4 regions of the Arthrobacter sp. NPDC080086 genome follow, and region 3 is predicted to be linked to each of the others. Evidence: riboswitches for the same ligand, from Rfam matches in the RefSeq annotation. Region 3 holds a riboswitch; each other region holds the start of a gene.

Region 1 (4,202 bases), on a different contig from region 3:
GTCCTAACCTCGCCGGCGCCGCCCGGAGGGTCCCCGTGCCGCCCGGCGCGGCCGGGGAAATCCGCCGGAGAAGCCGTCCCGGGGACCGGTTTCTTCATCTTTGTCACAAAGCTATCCGGACCGGTTTCCGGCTTCCTACACTGGGAGCAGGTCATGAGTGCCAGCGCCAAGCCCCGGCTCGCTGGCCGGCAACCCTCCTTGCGCGGTGGGGTGCCCCGGGTGAAGACCTGGCCCTCCGGCGACCGCCGGCGGGGCAAGCGCGGCGCCAGGGCCGTGACGATATTCCGGGACCTGCCAGCGGCGCAGGACCCGGGAGGCGGTGCCGTCCTGAGCCCAGTCACAGGAGACACCATGTCCAACGCCTGGTCCTTTGAAACCCGTCAGATTCACGCCGGCCAGCAGCCGGACGCCGCCACCGGCGCCCGTGCGCTGCCGATCTACCAGACGACGTCGTTCGTCTTCCCGAGCGCCGAGAGCGCCGCCAACCGGTTCGCCCTGGCCGAGCTCGCCCCCATCTACACCCGAATCGGCAACCCCACCCAGGACGCGGTCGAACAGCGCATCGCCAGCCTGGAGGGCGGCCTCGGCGCGCTGCTGCTCAGTTCCGGGCAGGCGGCGGAAACCTTCGCCATCCTCAACATCGCCGAGGCCGGGGACCACGTGGTGGCCAGCCCCAGCCTCTATGGCGGCACCTACAACCTGCTGGCCCACACTCTGAAGAAGTTCGGCATCTCCGTGACCTTCGTGGCGGACCCGGACAACCTGGACCAGTGGCGCGAGGCGGTGCAGCCGAACACCAAGCTGTTCTTCGGGGAGGTGGTCTCCAATCCGCGCCAGGACGTCCTGGACATCGAGGGAATCTCGGACGTGGCCCACCAGGCAGGGGTGCCGCTGATCGTGGACAACACCCTCGCCACCCCGTACCTGATCCGGCCGCTGGAGTGGGGCGCGGACATCGTGGTGCACTCGGCCACGAAGTACCTGGGCGGCCACGGCTCGGCGATCGCCGGTGTGATCGTGGACTCCGGGAAGTTCGACTTCGGCGCGGACCCGGAGCGGTACCCCGGCTTCAACACCCCCGACCCCAGCTACAACGGCCTGGTCTACGCCCGGGACCTGGGCGCGGACGGCGCACTGGGGGCCAACCTCTCCTACATCCTCAAGGCCCGGGTCCAGCTGCTGCGCGACCTCGGCTCCGCCGTCGCGCCCTTCAACGCCTTCCTGATCGCCCAGGGCATCGAGACGCTGAGCCTGCGGGTGGAGCGGCACGTCGCCAACGCCACCCGGGTGGCCGAATGGCTGGAGGGCCGGGAGGACGTCGAATCGGTCGCCTACGCGGGGCTGCCCTCGAGCCCCTGGTACGAGCGCGGCCGGAAGTACGGTCCCCGCGGTACGGGCGCCGTCGTCTCCTTCGTCATCGCCGGGGGAGTGGAGGCCGGCAAGCGCTTCGTCGATGCCCTGGAGCTGCACTCGCACGTGGCGAACATCGGCGACGTGCGCTCGCTGGTGATCCACCCGGCGTCGACCACGCACAGCCAGCTCAGCCCGGAGCAGCAGGCGGTGGCGGGCGTCCACCCGGGCCTGGTCCGGCTCTCGGTGGGCCTGGAGCACATCGACGACATCCTGGCGGACCTCGACGCCGGCTTCCGCGCCGCGAAGACCGGCTAGGTCCGGGACCCCTGCCGGATTTCCCCACCTTTGCGGGCCCGACGGCGGCCGGCGCGGCGTGTCCGCGGCGACCCGCCCGCCTTGGCCTTCAAAGGTGGGGAAACGGGGCGGCGGGGCGGGCGGCTGTCACATGGAAGTCACAATCTTCGCCACGACGCCGCCCTCTTTCGTAGACTCGGTGCAGGTCATGAGTGCCAGCGACAGCCCCGGCTTGCTGGCCGGCAACCCTCCTTTTGCGGCGGGGTGCCCCGGGTGAAGACCTGGCCTGCCGGTCAATTGACGGCAGGCAAGCGCGAAGTGAGGTCTTTTAACATGACGATTGCCGTCACCCGAACGGGTGTACCCGCCACCAGCCCCGCAGCAGGAAACGCCGCCGCCCCCGAAGGCACCGTGCGGTACCTGTCCGTCGGCGCCCTGGAACTCGAATCCGGCGCCGTCCTGCCGGACGTGGTGCTGGCCTACGAGACCTGGGGCACCCTGAACGCGGACGCCTCCAACGCCGTTCTGATCGAGCACGCCCTGACCGGGGACACCCACGTCACCCGCGGCGCCGGCGGGGAGCCTGGCTGGTGGGAACAGCTCGCCGGCCCCGGCGCGCCCGTGGACACGGACCGGTACTTCGTGGTGTCCATCAACATCCTCGGCGGCTGCTACGGCTCCACCGGCCCGTCCACGCCGGCGCCCGACGGCCGGCCCTGGGGATCCCGCTTCCCCCTCGTCACCCTGCGCGACAGCACCGCCGCCGAGGCCCGGCTGGCCGACGCGCTGGGCATCCACCGATGGCACGCCGTGCTCGGCGGCTCCCTCGGCGGCGCCCGGGCCCTGGAGTGGGCCGTCAGCTACCCGGAACGCGTGCGCCGCTGCGCCGTGATCGCCGTCGGCGCCTACAGCACCGCCGAACAGATCGCCTTCGCCCAGGCCCAGACCCTCGCGATCCGTCAGGACCCGCGCTTCAATGGCGGCGACTACTACGGCGGCCCCGAGCCGCATGAGGGCCTGGCGCTGGCCCGGCGGATCGCGCACATCACCTACCGCTCGGCCGCCGAACTGGAGGGCCGCTTCGGCCGGACCGGTCAGGACGGCGAGACACCGCTCGCGCCCGGGCCGCTGTCCGGCCGCGGCCGCTACCAGGTGGAGAGCTACCTGGACCACCAGGGCAATAAACTGGTGCAGCGCTTCGACGCCAACAGCTACATCGCGATCACCGAAGCGCTGATGAGCCACGACGTCGCCCGTGGCCGCGGAAACCTGCAGCAGGCGCTCGCCGGGGCTACCGCCGAGTTCTTCATCGCCGCCGTGGACTCGGACCGGCTGTACTTTCCCGAACAGTCCCGGGAGCTCGCGGCGGCCCTGCCGGGGGAGGTGCCCATGCACGTCATCTCGGCCCCGATCGGCCACGACGGGTTCCTGACCGAGATCGGCCAGCTCGGCGGCGTCCTCCGGGAGGCGTTCTTCGCCTGAGCATCAAGGCTTCTTCGCTGGCTCTTGCCGGGGACTGGTGTGCAATTTTGCAGATAGGCTCTGCGCGATTGGTCGTTGAGGCTGCGGCGGTGACACTCCATACTCGTGGAGAATGACCGCGTGTGGTCCAACTCACACGGAGTCAGCCCAGTAAGCCGCAGGGTGTCGATGGCGACACCGAAGGAGTTCTTATGAGCACGGAAAACGCCGCCGCGAGGCGCGCAGAGGAAACCGACGTCAAGGCGTCCGGCCTCAAGAAAGTCGTCGCCGCCTCCATGGCCGGCACGGTGGTGGAGTGGTACGAATTCTTCCTCTACGCCTCCGCCGCAACCCTGGTCTTCGGCAAGGCCTTCTTCCCCAATTCCCAGACCGAACTGGACGGCATCCTGGCCGCCTTCCTGACCTACGCGGTCGGCTTCGTCGCCCGCCCCATCGGCGGCATCGTCTTCGGCCACTTCGGTGACAAGTTCGGGCGCAAGCAGCTGCTGCAGCTGAGCATCATCCTGGTGGGTGTCTCCACCTTCCTGATGGGCTGCCTGCCCACCTTCGCCCAGATCGGCTACTGGGCTCCGGCCCTGCTGGTCTTCCTGCGCTTCGCCCAGGGCTTCGCCGTCGGCGGTGAGTGGGGCGGCGCCGTCCTGCTGGTGGCCGAGCACAGCCCCAGCAAGTCCCGCGGCTTCTGGGCCAGCTGGCCGCAGTCCGCCGTGCCGCTGGGTAACCTCTTCGCCACCGCGGTGCTGTTCATCCTCTCCTCGGTCCTGTCCTCCGCCGACTTCCTCGGCTGGGGTTGGCGTGTGGCCTTCTGGCTCTCCGCCGTGATCGTCCTGATCGGCTACTACATCCGCACCAAGGTCAACGATGCGCCGATCTTCCTCGAGGCCCGCAAGGAAGTCGAAGCCGGCCACAAGGGCTACGGCGTTGCCGAGGTCTTCCGCCGCTACCCCCGCGGCGTCTTCACCGCCATGGGCCTGCGCTTCGCGGAGAACATCCTCTACTACCTCGTGGTCACCTTCTCCATCACCTACCTGAAGACCGTGGTCCACGCCGACACCACCCGCATCCTCATGCTGCTG
Region 2 (4,202 bases), on a different contig from region 3:
GTCGTTGGAGGGAACCTGCAGGCCCTTCCTCAGGTGGGAGGCCCAGCCGCCGTCGTAGTCGCCGTAGAGGCCCACGACGTCGGCGAAGAAGATCGCGTCGAATTTCGCGTCCTCCAGCTGCCGGGCCAGGTCGGTCCAGAGCTGCAGTTCGTTGAAGCGGTGCTGCTGGGCCTCGGGGCGGCGCCATTGGCCGCCCATGATGTGGCTGGTGGTGTTCATGACGAACGCGCTGAGGAGCAGGCGGGGGCGGGGTCCGTCGAAGCGGGGGCTGGCTGGTGAAGTCATGGTTCTGCTTTCCGAAGTGGGGTGCCGGGGCCGCGGTCAGAGCCGCTTGTCGAGGCGGCGGGCCAGGCGGGAGCCGCCGAACTGGACGAGGGTGACCAGCAGGATCATCAGGATGATCGCGGTGATCATCAGCGGGGTTTCGTAGCGGTAGTAGCCGTAGCGGATGGCGAAGTCGCCGATCCCGCCGCCGCCCACCAGCCCGGCCATTGCCGAGTAGGAGATGAAGCTGACGGTCATGATGGTGATGGAGCTGACCAGTCCCGGCCGGGCCTCCACCAGCAGCACGTCCCGGACGATCTGGGACCGGCTGGCTCCCATCGAACGGGCGGCCTCCACCACCCCGCTGCCGAGTTGGCTGAGGTTCTGTTCCACGAAGCGGGCGAAGTACGGGATGGCGTTGATGCTCAGCGGGACGATCACCGCGGCCGTGCCGATGGTGGTGCCCACGATGAAGCGGGTCACCGGGATGATGGCGATCAGCAGGATCAGGAACGGGAAGGACCGGACCAGGTTGACCAGGCCGTCCAGGACCCGGTGGAGCCGGGGCCGGTGCCGCAGCCCGCCGGGGCCGATCGTGTAGAGCCAGACGCCCAGCGGCGTGCCGATCAGGACGGCCAGCGGGATCGCGACCAGCAGCATGGCCAGGGTCTGGCCCATGGCGGCGCCGATTTCGGGCAGGACCGAGAGGATGCGCTCAAGCATGGATCAGGCCTTTCGGGGCGGGGCCGGCCGGGGCGGCTGCCCGGTGGGGCCGGTTCAGCTCGATGGCGTCGGAGACCAGGTACCGCCCGATCGAGGTGGCGGGGTGGAAGCCGGGGCGTTCGAGCTCGGCCAGGTCGAATTGCTCGACGATCCGGCCGTCCTCCATGACCGCGACGTTGTCCGCGATGGCCTTGATGACGTTCATTTCGTGCGTGACCACCACGATCGTGATGCCGAATTCGGCGTTGACGTCAGCGAGGTACTGCAGCACGGAGGCGGTGGTCCGGGGGTCCACGGCCGACGTCGGTTCGTCGCAGAGCAGGACCTTCGGCTCCGTGGCCAGCGCCCGGGCGATGGCCACCCGCTGCTTCTGGCCGCCGGAGAGCTTCGCGGGGTAGCTGGCGGCCTTGTCCGCGAGGTCCACGATGGCCAGGGCGTCGGCCGCCCGGCGCCGGCGTTCGGCCTTCCCCACCCCGGCGAACTTCAGTGAGAGCTCCACGTTCTCCTGCGCGGTGAGGTTGTTGAGCAGGTTGAAGTGCTGGAAGATCATGCCGATTCCGTGCCGGCTGCTGCGCAGTTCCGGCTCGCTTAGGGCGGTCAGGTCCACGCCGTCGACCAGGACCCGGCCCGAAGTGGGGCGTTCGAGCAGGTTGATGTTGCGCAGCAGCGTGGATTTGCCGGCGCCGGAGAACCCGATGATGCCTTGGATCCGGCCGCGCTCCACGGTGAGGGTGACGTCGTCGACGGCGGTGAACCGGCCGTCCTTCGACGGGAACGAGGTGCTGACGTTCTGGATCTCGATCACAGCAGACCGCCCGCGATCCGGGCCGGCGCTGCCGTCGTTGTGGTGTTCATGATTCCTCCGGGGCTCGCCCGAGGAAAGCCTCATCCCCCGGCGCCGGGGCAGCGCAAAGCGCGGCCTCTCGGGTCCGTGGAACAGTGGTTCTCCATCGGTCCTGGCGGTAGCACCGTCCTCATCGAGGGGGTTGCTGCGGCGTCACGGAGCCAGGTCTCTCAGCCGCTCGGGATGGTTACCCCACGAATCTGGCACACGCCCGGCCGAGGTGAAAGCGGCGCGTCACACGCCGTAAAGCTCCCGTCAGTCCCGGTTAAAGGCCCAGGAGCGGCGCTTCCCTGGCCGGGCAGGCGTTCATGACGACGTCCAGCCCGGCGGCCTTGGCGCGTTCGGCCGCGGCCTCGTCGATGACGCCCAGCTGCAGCCAGACGGCGCCGGCGCCGGCGGCAATCGCCTGGTCCACCACGTCGCCGACGCGTCCGGAGTTCACGAAGCAATCCACGACGTCGATGGGCCGCTTCTCCGCCGGGATTTCCGCCAGCGAGCGGTAGCCGGCCTCTCCGTGCACGTCGTCGCCGGGCAGGTTGACCGGGATGATGTCCATGCCCAGGCGGTCGCGGATGAACAGCGACGTGTCGTAGGCAGCACGCCATTGGTTGGTGCTCAGGCCCACGATGGCCCACCGGCCCTTGGTGCGCAGGAGGCGTTCGACGACGGCGGGATCGTTCACGTGGCTCATGCGGCCAGCCTACGTCCGCCGGCAGCGGCCCCGCAGTAGGGAATCCCACCCCGGGCACTGTGCCGAATTTCTAATCGGGCCAGACACCTCACGTCCGCAGGTTTCCGAATATTACGCGCCCATTTGGCGAAAATCCGCCGTTCGGTTTTAGTAGACAGTGACCATCCCGAGCGGCCGAGAGACCTGGATCGATGACGCCGCAGCAACCCTGGTCGACGGACCTCCACCCCGGAGCCCGCCGATAACGAGGACGCACGCCGAGGGAAGGGTCCGGACTGACTACCCGGGCCAAAGGCTGCTTCCGTAGGGTGCTACTGCCAGGACCGATGGAGTAACCCTATGACTGCTGTCCTGCACCCGTCCCAGCCCCGGGCCGACGCCCGGCCCGGCTCCGGCACCCCCGCCCTCCCGGTGTCCTTCCGCGGCCTGGGCCGCGCCTTCGGGACCGGCCCCGCCGCGCACACCGTCCTCCGGGATGTCAGCTTCGACGTTGTCCCCGGCGAGGTGCTCGCCATCCTGGGCGCCTCCGGCTGCGGCAAGTCCACCCTGCTCCGGGCCGCCGCCGGACTCGACGCCGCCACCTCCGGCAGCGTCGCCATAGACGGCGAACCGGTCCGCGGCGTCGACGACCGCTGCGCCTTCGCGTTCCAGGAGCCGCGGCTGCTGCCCTGGCATACCCTCCAGGCGAACATCGCCATCGGCCTGCCCGCCGGCGTCAGCGCCCGCGACGGCAAGGCCAAAGTGGCCCGCCTGTTGGAACTCGTGGGACTGCAGGACTTCGCCAAACACCGCCCCCGGGAGGTCTCCGGCGGCATGGCCCAGCGCGCGTCGCTGGCCCGTGCCCTGGCCCGGAACCCCGGCGTGCTGCTCCTCGACGAGCCCTTCGGCGCCCTCGACGCACTGACCCGGATCAAGATGCAGGACCTGCTCCTGGAGGTCCACCGCGCCGAACCCACCACGGTGCTGCTGGTGACGCACGACGTCGACGAGGCCCTGCAACTGGCGGACCGCATCATCGTCCTCGGCCGGGAGGACACCGAATCGTCCCCGGCCGGCGCCACGATCGTGCGCACCCTCGCCGTCCCCGGCGGACGGCCACGGGACCGCGCCTCGGCCGAACTGGCCCGAATGCGCACCTCGCTCCTGGCCAGCCTCGGCGTCGACGGCCACTAACGGCCCCGCCCCCGCCGCCCCGGTCACGGCCTGAACGGTCCGTCCGCTCCCGGCAGGCAGCGCCGCCGGTACCACAGCACCGGACCGGCGAGCCGCCCGCTCCCCGCGCCGGCGGCCACCCGCATCACTCTCCTGTCTCTTTCGCATCGCTCGCACCGCCCGTAAAGGAACTTCCATGGCTCCCACCCGCACCACGTCCCGCCGTTTCGTCCTCACCGCCGTCGCCGCCTCCGCGGCCCTGGCCCTCACCGGGTGCGTCGCCGGGGAAGGCTCCGGCAGCCAGCCCGCAGCCGCCGCGGCCGCCGGCGGCAACGGCGGCGGCACGCTGACCATCGACTTCGCCACCTACAACCCGCTGAGCCTAGTGATCAAGAAGAAGGGCTGGCTGGAGGCCGCCCTTAAGGACCAGGGCGTCACCGTCAAGTGGGTCCAGTCGGCCGGCTCCAACAAGGCCAACGAGGCACTCCGTTCCGGCGCGGTGGACGTCGGCTCCACCGCCGGTTCGGC
Region 3 (4,202 bases):
GCCGGGTTGAAGGCCGGGAGGGAGAACGAGGCGAGGACGGCGTCGAGCAGTTCCGGCGCGCGCTGGCTGTTCGCCCCGAATCGGGCATTGATTTCGAGCACCACCGGGGTGCCGTCGGCCCGGCGCCGGACGTCGAGGTCCACCGGCCCGGTGAGGGACAGGGCACGGACGGCGTTCATCGCCAGGTTGCCGACGTCGTTCGCCTCCCCCGCCTCCACCCGGCGGGTACTAAGGGCGTTGCCGACCTCGCCCTGCGCGAGCGCGGTTTTCTCCACGACGACGGCGAACGGCGGTGTGGTGTTGTGCGCCGGGGTTCCGAAGACCATTGGCCCGTACTCGGTGCCTGGGATGAATTCCTGGACGATCAGGCCGCCGGGAAGTCCGGCCCAGTCGACGTCGGAGCCGCTCCGGACCACCGTCACGCCGCGGCCGCCCCGGGACACCCGGGGCTTGATGACGACGGGTCCGCCCAGGAGCTCGATGGCCTCCTCCGCGCAGCGGAAGTCCCGGGGAACCCCGAAGGCGGGAACCGGAACGCCGGCAGAATGCAGCTGCCAGGCGGTGTAGAGCTTGTCATCGGCGAGCGCGACGGCGCCGGTCGGCCCGATGATGACGCGGACGTCCGGGCCAAAGCCGGCCCGGAAGGCGGCCAGGCGGGGCAGTTCCTCACTGACCGTGGGGATCACGAGGTTGATGCCCTCGGCGCCGACCAGCCGGCGCAGCGCGGACACCAGCTCGGGATCCGTGGCCGCGGGTACCCGGACCACCGGCACCCCGGAGACTTCGGCCAGGTCGCGGATGTCCGTGCCGAGGACCGGGATGCCACGTTCGGTCAGTTGCGCGGCGAGGGCACGGCCGGCGGGGCCGCCGACGCCGGTGACCAGCACGCGCGGCTTCACAGCTTCTCCATTTCGGTGCTCAGCAGGCGGACGGGTTCATAGGCCTCGGCCACCCGGCGGCGGGCCTGGCCGCCGCGGAAGGAGGCGATGCCGCGGACCCGTTCGGGCGTCATGTACGGCTTGGCCAGCTGGTCGCTGTGCATCTTCACCGCCTGGACCTTGGCGTCGACGTAGTCGTCAATGTCCACGAAGACGCTGGGGTTGAATTCCCGCGTGGCCGAGGGGCTCTCGTAACAAAGGATCGAGTGGTGCTGCCGCGCGGCCCGCAGGGTGGCCTGGTGCACCGCCTGGTGGTCCTGGTGCTGGTCGTGGTTGGAGTGGGTGAGGATGATGTCCGGGTTGAAGCGCACGATCGCGTGCTCGATGGCGCCCACCATTTCCTGGCTGTGGCGGTGCAGCTCGGTGTCCGTGAAGTTGTGATGGATCATGCCGGTCAGGCCCATGAACGTGGCGCCGCGCTGGGCGTCCAGCGACCGCTCCAGGGCGTTGCCGCCGCGCTTGCCGTCGCTCATCACCAGCCCCTGCACCTCGTGGCCGGAGTCGACGAACTTGGCGAGCGTTCCGCCGCAGGCCAGCTCCAGGTCGTCCGGGTGGGCGCCGATGGCCAGCACCCGGCGGGGCTGCCGGGCCGGGCTTCCACCGGTGCGCAGGGCGGTCAGCGCGATGGCGAGGGCGGTGAGTCCGCCCAGGGTGGCGGTCAGGTCGGCGGTCTGCCAGAACTCGGAGGCGTCCAGGGCAAAGGCGGCGACGTTGGCCAGCAGCAGCACCGCGCCGGTGGCGAGGGAAATCCGGCGCAGAAGTTCGGGACGGCGCAGCCGGCGGTGGAACCAGGATTTCCCCACCGCCGCTGCGACCAGCAGCGCAATCAGCAAGACGATTATCAAGACGTAAATCGAGACCATGAATCTTTCCAGTTCTTCTTCGAGGTGCCGGCCGCCCCCAGTGCTGCGCCGGACAAAATGATGGATCTGCAACCCGCCCGGCAGAGGCTGCCGGGTTCTGGAGGGAAGGATTGCTTGTCAAAGAACCGGTCCGCGGTATCCCGGCGGAGACGTCAAAACCCATGCGCCAGCGGCACTGCGCATACGGCCGGAAGCGGCCGCGCAGCGGGTGCTGAAAAGGCGTATGCGGTATGTGGAGACCCAGCGGAGACCTTGGACTGCCACTTCAGTAAACGTGACGCCCCTATCGGAAAACCCGAGTAGGCAATACCCGAAAAGCATTCGGCCACCGCGGACGGAACTGGCTTTTTGTACTCGATCACGACGGGCGCGATACTCGGTCGGCCTACGGCGGACGGCCTCCCGTGACCGAACATGACGGGGCCGACGCGCGGGCGCGGGCCCCGGGGTGTTAGGTTTTTTGCAGAGTAATGAGAACCGGTGCCAAGCCCTGACTGGCCGGTCGGCAACCCTCCTTTTGCGGCGGGGTGCCTCAGGTGACTACTCGGCAATCGACCATTCGAGCTGCAAGCGTGAACGTAAGGAGTTTGTCGTGTCCGACGCGACCCCGCCCCCAGTCCCCGCCCCCGGAACCGGCACCCCGGCCAACCCTCCCGCGCAGGCCGCAGCGCCCGCGGAGCGGCTGGCCTACCGGCTGCTGACCGGCCCAGACGACCGCAGCTTCTGCGAGCGGATCTCGGCCGCCCTTGCCGAGGGGTATGTGCTGCACGGCAGCCCGGCCGCAACCTTCAATGGCACATCGGTGATCGTGGCGCAGGCACTGGTGCTGCCGGCCGCCGTCGCGGAGGCGGACGCCGCGGTGGCCCGCGCCGTCGACGGTCTGGAATCCGAAGGGCTGGAATCCGAAGGGCAGGCGGGGGCATGAGCTACGCCGGGGACCTGACCCCGCAGGCAACCTGGGAACGGCTGCAGTCCGGCGCGGTGCTGGTGGACGTCCGCACCCGGGCCGAGTGGGCCCAGATCGGCGTCCCGGTGACCGGCGGGGCGGCCGCGGAGCCGGTATTCATCGAGTGGACCCGGGCCGGCGGCGTGCCGAACGAGGACTTCCTGGACGAGCTCCGGCAGCGCGTCCCGGCCGACGCCGAACTGCTCTTCCTCTGCCGGTCCGGGGCCCGCTCCGTCGCGGCGGCAGGGGCTGCGACGGCGGCGGGATTCACCGTCTACAACGTGCTGGACGGCTTTGAGGGCCAGCCGGATGAGGCCGGCGTCCGCCGCGTCAACGGCTGGAAAAACGTGGGCCTGCCGACCGACGGGACCCGCACCGCATGAGTTTCAATCCCGAGGCCGCGGACTGGAACCCGGACACCCAGGCCGTCCGTGGCGGCCTGGACCGGACCGGCTTCCAGGAAACCACCGAGCCGATCTTCCTCAACTCCGGCTTCGTCTACGAATCCGCCGCCGCCGCGGAGCGGGCCTTCACCGGCGAGGACGAGCGGTTCGTCTACTCCCGCTACGGCAACCCCTCGGTGGCCACCTTCCAGGAGCGGCTCCGCCTGCTCGAGGGCACCGAGGCGTGCTTCGCGACGGCGTCGGGCATGTCCGCGGTGTTCACCGCTCTCGGCGCGCTGCTTGGGGCCGGTGACAGGGTGGTCGCCGCCCGGTCCCTGTTCGGATCCTGCTTCGTGATCCTGAACGAGATCCTGCCGCGCTGGGGCGTGGAGACCGTCTTCGTCGACGGCCCGGACCTCGACCAGTGGCGTGACGCGCTCTCGACGCCGGCCACCGCCGTGTTCTTCGAGTCGCCGTCGAACCCGATGCAGGAGATCGTGGACATCGCCGCCGTGAGCGGGCTGGCGCACGCCGCCGGCGCCACCGTGGTGGTGGACAACGTCTTCGCCACCCCGCTGCTGCAGCGCTGCACGGACTTCGGCGCGGACGTGGTGGTCTACTCCGGCACAAAGCACATCGACGGCCAGGGCCGGGTGCTGGGCGGCGCGATCCTGGGCAGCAAGGAGTTCATCGAGGGCCCGGTCCGGCAACTGATGCGCCACACCGGACCCGCGCTGTCCGCCTTCAACGCCTGGGTGCTGACCAAGGGCCTGGAAACCATGTCGTTGCGGGTCAACCACGCCTCCGCCTCGGCGCTGCGGCTGGCAGAGTGGCTCGAGGCGCAGCAGGCCGTGACTTGGGTGAAGTACCCGCTCCTGGCCTCCCACCCGCAGCACGAGCTGGCCGCCAAGCAAATGAAGTCCGGCGGGACCGTGCTGACCTTCGAACTGGCGTCCCCGGCCGGCCGGTCCGCCAAGGATGCCGCCTTCGGGCTGCTGGACGGGCTGCGGATCATCGACATCTCCAACAACCTGGGCGACTCGAAATCGCTGATCACGCACCCGGCCACCAC
Region 4 (4,202 bases), on a different contig from region 3:
GGATCGAGCCACTGCTGCTGATCACCAAGGCCGACATCAAGGACCCGGCCGAGCTGCTGGCGAACTACCGCCACCTCGACCTGCCCGTCATCATCTCCAAGACCGCCGACGCCTCCGCCTCCGGCATCGACGCCCGCTCCGACGACGGCCTCTCCGCCCGGCTGGACGGCCCGGCCGTCGCCGAACTGCACGGCTACCTGGACGGCAGGGTCACCGTCATGCTCGGCCACTCCGGCGTCGGCAAGTCCACCATGGTCAACGCCCTCACGGGGGCGGAGCGGGCCACCGGTGGCGTCAACGCCGTCACGGGCCGCGGCCGCCACACCTCTTCCTCCGCCCTGGCGCTGAAGGTCACGGATGCCCCGGCCGGCAGCTGGATCATCGACACCCCCGGGATCAGGTCCTTCGGGCTGGCCCACGTGGACCCGGACCGCATCCTGCGTTCCTTCCCCGACCTGGCCCCCGGCACCGAGGACTGCGAGCGCGGCTGCAAGCACGACGCCACCGCCGTCAACTGCGGCGTGGACGCGTGGGTCCAGGCCGGCCACGCGGGCCCCTCGGGCCCGGCCCGGCTGGCCTCGCTGCGCCGGCTGCTGGGCACCGACCCGCGGCAGGAGGCCCAGGAGACCAAGGAACTGGGCACCGTCTCCTGACCGTATGTCGCCTCTTCGCCCCGCGGGCGATCCGGCCGTCCGGGACGTGGCCTCCCCGGCCGGAGCGCGTTTAGACGGTAGTTTGGAAGCATGAGCCAACCCGCGTCGAGCTACAACGATGACCTGCGCCTTGCCCACGTCCTGGCGGACTCGGTCGATTCCCAGACCATGAGCCGCTTCAAGGCCCTTGACCTCAAAATCGAGACGAAGCCGGACCTGACGCCGGTCACCGACGCCGACAAGGCCGCCGAGGAGGCCATCCGCGGCCAGCTCTCCCGCTCCCGCCCCCGCGACGCCGTCCTGGGCGAGGAATTCGGCAGCTCGGGCCACGGCTCCCGCCGCTGGATCATCGACCCGATCGACGGCACCAAGAACTTCGTCCGCGGCGTCCCGGTCTGGGCCACCCTGATCGCTCTGGTGGACGAGGGCGAGCCGGTGGTCGGCGTCGTCAGCGCCCCCGCCCTCGGCAAACGCTGGTGGGCCGCCAAGGGCGCCGGCGCCTACACGGGCCGCTCGCTGGCCGCCGCCACCCGGCTGCGGGTTTCGAACGTCTCGGACCTCTCGGATGCCTCCCTCTCCTACTCCAGCCTGGGCGGCTGGAAGCAGCGCGGTAACCTCGACGAATTCCTAGGCCTGACCGAGGAGGTCTGGCGCACCCGCGCCTACGGCGACTTCTGGTCCTACTGCCTGGTGGCCGAGGGCGCCGTCGACATCGCCTGCGAGCCGGAGCTGAACCTCTACGACATGGCCGCCCTGGTCCCGATCGTCACCGAGGCCGGCGGCCGGTTCACCTCCCTTGAAGGCGAGGACGGCCCGTTTGGCGGCAACGCCCTGGCCACGAACTCGATCCTGCACTCCGAGGTCCTCAAGCGGCTCAATCCGAACCTCGACGACCTGCTCTAGAGCGGCGCCTTCCCTAAGGGCCGGTTCCGCGTAACACAGCGCTTCACATTGCCGCGCCCCTTTCCGGGGCGCGGCACTCGTGTCCTAGGCTCGAACCAGGTCACGAGTGCCAGCGCAAAACCCCGGTTTGCTGGCCGGCAACCCTCCTTTCGCGGCGGGGTGCCCCGGGTGACGACCTGGCCGGTCCGGAGCGGACCCGGCAAGCGCGGATCCCCAGCACGCGGGGTCCTTTTCGAGCGAGGTCCCATGTCCACTGCCATTTTTTCGTCCCTAGCGTCCACCTCCACGGCTGTATCCGCCGCGCGCGCCCCGCTGGCCGCCGTGACCGGCGCCGAGATCCAGGCGCCGCTGATCCAGGGCGGCCAGGTCCGCTACGCCAATCTGGACTACGGCGCCTCGGCCCCCGCCCTGTCCGTGGTTTCCGCCTACCTCAACGAGATCCTGCCCTACTACGCCAGCGTCCACCGCGGCGCCGGCTACGCCTCCCAGCTGAGCACCTCGGTGTATGAGAACGCGCGGACCATTGTGCGGGAGTTCGTCGGCGGCCGGCCCGACGACGCGGTCATCTTTACCCGGAACACCACCGATTCGCTGAACCTCCTGGCCGGGTGCCTGCCCACCGCCGGCGGCCGGCACCTGGGCGAGGTCCTGTACCTGGACATCGAACACCACGCGAACCTCCTGCCTTGGCAGGGGGTTCCGCACCGCAGCGTCGTCGCCTCGCCGACCCTCGCCGGGACGCTGGCGCGGCTCCGGGCCGAGCTGGCAACCGGCGGCATCAGCCTCCTCGCGGTCACGGGCGCGTCGAATGTCACCGGCGAGATCCTGCCCGTCCGGGAGCTGGCTGCGCTGGCGCACGAGCACGGGGCGCGGATCGTCGTCGACGCAGCGCAGCTGGCCCCGCACCGCCGCATCGACGTCGCGGCCGACGGCATCGACTACGTCGCCTTCTCGGGGCACAAGCTCTACGCGCCCTTCGGCGCGGGTGTCCTGGTGGGGCGGCCGGACTGGCTCGACGCCGGGACGCCGCATCTGGCCGGCGGCGGCGCCGTCCGCGACGCCCGGCTGGACGCCGTCAGCTGGACCACCGGACCTGCCCGGCACGAGGGCGGCTCCCCCAACGTCCTCGGCGCGGCCGCCCTGGCCCGCGCCACCCAGGCGGTCGCGGCCCTGGACGAAGCATCCTGGCACGGCCACGAGGATGCCATCCGGTCCTTCCTTGCCGACGGCCTGCGGGAGATCGACGGCGTGAGCGAGCACCACATCTTCGAGGAGACCGACCGCGGGGAGGGCCACGGCACCATCGGCGTCGTGAACTTCTCGGTCGCGGGGTACGACGCCGGTCTCGTCGCCGCGTACCTGTCCGCAGAGCACGGGATCGGTGTGCGGGACGGCAGGTTCTGCGCGCATCCGCTGCTCAAGCGGCTGGGCCTGCCCGCCGGGTCGCTGCGGGCCAGCTTCGGCCTGGGCTCCCGGCTCGAGGACGCCGAGCGGCTGCTGGCCGCGCTGCGGACGCTGCGGCGGGACGGCCTGGGCTGGGACTACCTGGTGGATGCCGGGCGCTGGGTACCGGCGAACGACACCCGCAGCTACCCGCACTGGGCGCCCAACACCCCCGGCACCGCCGGGGCGGCCCCCTGCACCCTCGACGGCCCCGAATAGCCGGTTTACGGTAGATTCGACGGGTATCTTCCCGAGCTGCCGAAGGAGAGTTCACGTGGCAGGCGGCGGCCCCAAACTGCATCAGAACCGGCGGAAGGAGCTCGGAGCGAGCTTCCAGGACGGCGGGGAACACTACGACCGGGTGCGGCCCGGCTATCCCGCCGACTCCGCCGACTGGCTCATTCCCGCCGGAGCCCGGGACGCGGCCGACGTCGGGGCGGGGACCGGTAAGTTCACCGCCCTTCTCGTGGCCCGCGGCCTGGCCACGGCCGCCGTCGACCCGTCGGCGGACATGCTGGACCAGCTGCGCGCCGCCCTCCCTGGTGTCCCGGCCACGGTGGGGACCGCCGAACACACAGGCCTCCCGGCGTCTGCGTTCGACCTGGTGACGGTGGCGCAGGCCTGGCACTGGTGCGAGCCGCTGCAGGCCAGCACCGAGGCCGCCCGCATCCTGCGTCCGCACGGGGTGCTCGGGCTAATCTGGAACCAGCTGGACACCTCCGTGCCGTGGGTGCACCGCCTCTCCCGGATCATGCACGCCGGGGACGTCCACAAACCCTCGTTCCGCCCACCGGTCGGCCCGGAGTTCACCGGGCTGGAGAGCCACCTGACCCGGTGGGAGGACCCGGTGACGCCGGAGGAGATCCTGGAGCTAGCCAAGTCCCGCAGCTACTTCCTGCGGGCCGGCGAGGCCACCCGGGCCAAGGTGCTGGCCAACCTCCAGTGGTACCTGTACGAGCACCTCAGTCATGGTCCCGGCGAGACGCTGGCCCTGCCCTACCTCACCAAAAGCTGGCGCGCGATGAAGGTCTGAGCCTATGATTTCGGTATGCCTAACTTTTTTGTTCAGGCATACGGAACTCATTTGACCCACCAGCCGCAGGAGCCTGCAATGTTGCACCTCGCCGAACAGGATCCCGCCGCCGGCGGCCGGAGCCCGGTCCGTGGCAGGAAGGGGCCCCGCCGGGCCCTGCTGGCGCTGCT

The links. A riboswitch is a leader RNA that binds a small molecule or an ion and turns the genes downstream of it on or off. The one in region 3 is predicted to bind S-adenosylmethionine.
Region 1: linked by a shared signal. The riboswitch ahead of AB0305_RS16705 (homoserine O-acetyltransferase) and the one ahead of AB0305_RS11770 (DUF1737 domain-containing protein) in region 3 are both predicted to bind S-adenosylmethionine.
Region 2: linked by a shared signal. The riboswitch ahead of AB0305_RS05290 (ATP-binding cassette domain-containing protein) and the one ahead of AB0305_RS11770 (DUF1737 domain-containing protein) in region 3 are both predicted to bind S-adenosylmethionine.
Region 4: linked by a shared signal. The riboswitch ahead of AB0305_RS17220 (aminotransferase class V-fold PLP-dependent enzyme) and the one ahead of AB0305_RS11770 (DUF1737 domain-containing protein) in region 3 are both predicted to bind S-adenosylmethionine.

The regions. Positions count from the first base shown of each region.
Region 1 covers NZ_JBFBKP010000056.1:20,679-24,880, forward strand. Annotated here, with positions in the region: SAM riboswitch class IV at 150-266, shown strand; gene AB0305_RS16700 (bifunctional o-acetylhomoserine/o-acetylserine sulfhydrylase) at 352-1,668, shown strand; SAM riboswitch class IV at 1,852-1,967, shown strand; gene AB0305_RS16705 (homoserine O-acetyltransferase) at 1,981-3,129, shown strand; gene AB0305_RS16710 (MFS transporter) at 3,321-4,202, shown strand, end outside.
Region 2 covers NZ_JBFBKP010000008.1:74,476-78,677, reverse strand. Annotated here, with positions in the region: gene AB0305_RS05300 (NtaA/DmoA family FMN-dependent monooxygenase) at 1-285, opposite strand, end outside; gene AB0305_RS05295 (methionine ABC transporter permease) at 322-987, opposite strand; gene AB0305_RS05290 (ATP-binding cassette domain-containing protein) at 980-1,792, opposite strand; SAM riboswitch class I at 1,932-2,021, opposite strand; gene AB0305_RS05285 (CoA-binding protein) at 2,097-2,522, opposite strand; gene AB0305_RS05280 (ABC transporter ATP-binding protein) at 2,862-3,695, shown strand; gene AB0305_RS05275 (aliphatic sulfonate ABC transporter substrate-binding protein) at 3,871-4,202, shown strand, end outside.
Region 3 covers NZ_JBFBKP010000029.1:23,480-27,681, forward strand. Annotated here, with positions in the region: gene AB0305_RS11760 (ATP-grasp domain-containing protein) at 1-899, opposite strand, end outside; gene AB0305_RS11765 (PIG-L deacetylase family protein) at 896-1,801, opposite strand; SAM riboswitch class IV at 2,268-2,380, shown strand; gene AB0305_RS11770 (DUF1737 domain-containing protein) at 2,484-2,726, shown strand; gene AB0305_RS11775 (rhodanese-like domain-containing protein) at 2,723-3,130, shown strand; gene AB0305_RS11780 (O-succinylhomoserine sulfhydrylase) at 3,127-4,202, shown strand, end outside.
Region 4 covers NZ_JBFBKP010000060.1:17,328-21,529, reverse strand. Annotated here, with positions in the region: gene AB0305_RS17230 (ribosome small subunit-dependent GTPase A) at 1-653, shown strand, start outside; gene hisN (histidinol-phosphatase) at 744-1,556, shown strand; SAM riboswitch class IV at 1,655-1,768, shown strand; gene AB0305_RS17220 (aminotransferase class V-fold PLP-dependent enzyme) at 1,803-3,218, shown strand; gene AB0305_RS17215 (class I SAM-dependent methyltransferase) at 3,274-4,032, shown strand; gene AB0305_RS17210 (Nramp family divalent metal transporter) at 4,111-4,202, shown strand, end outside.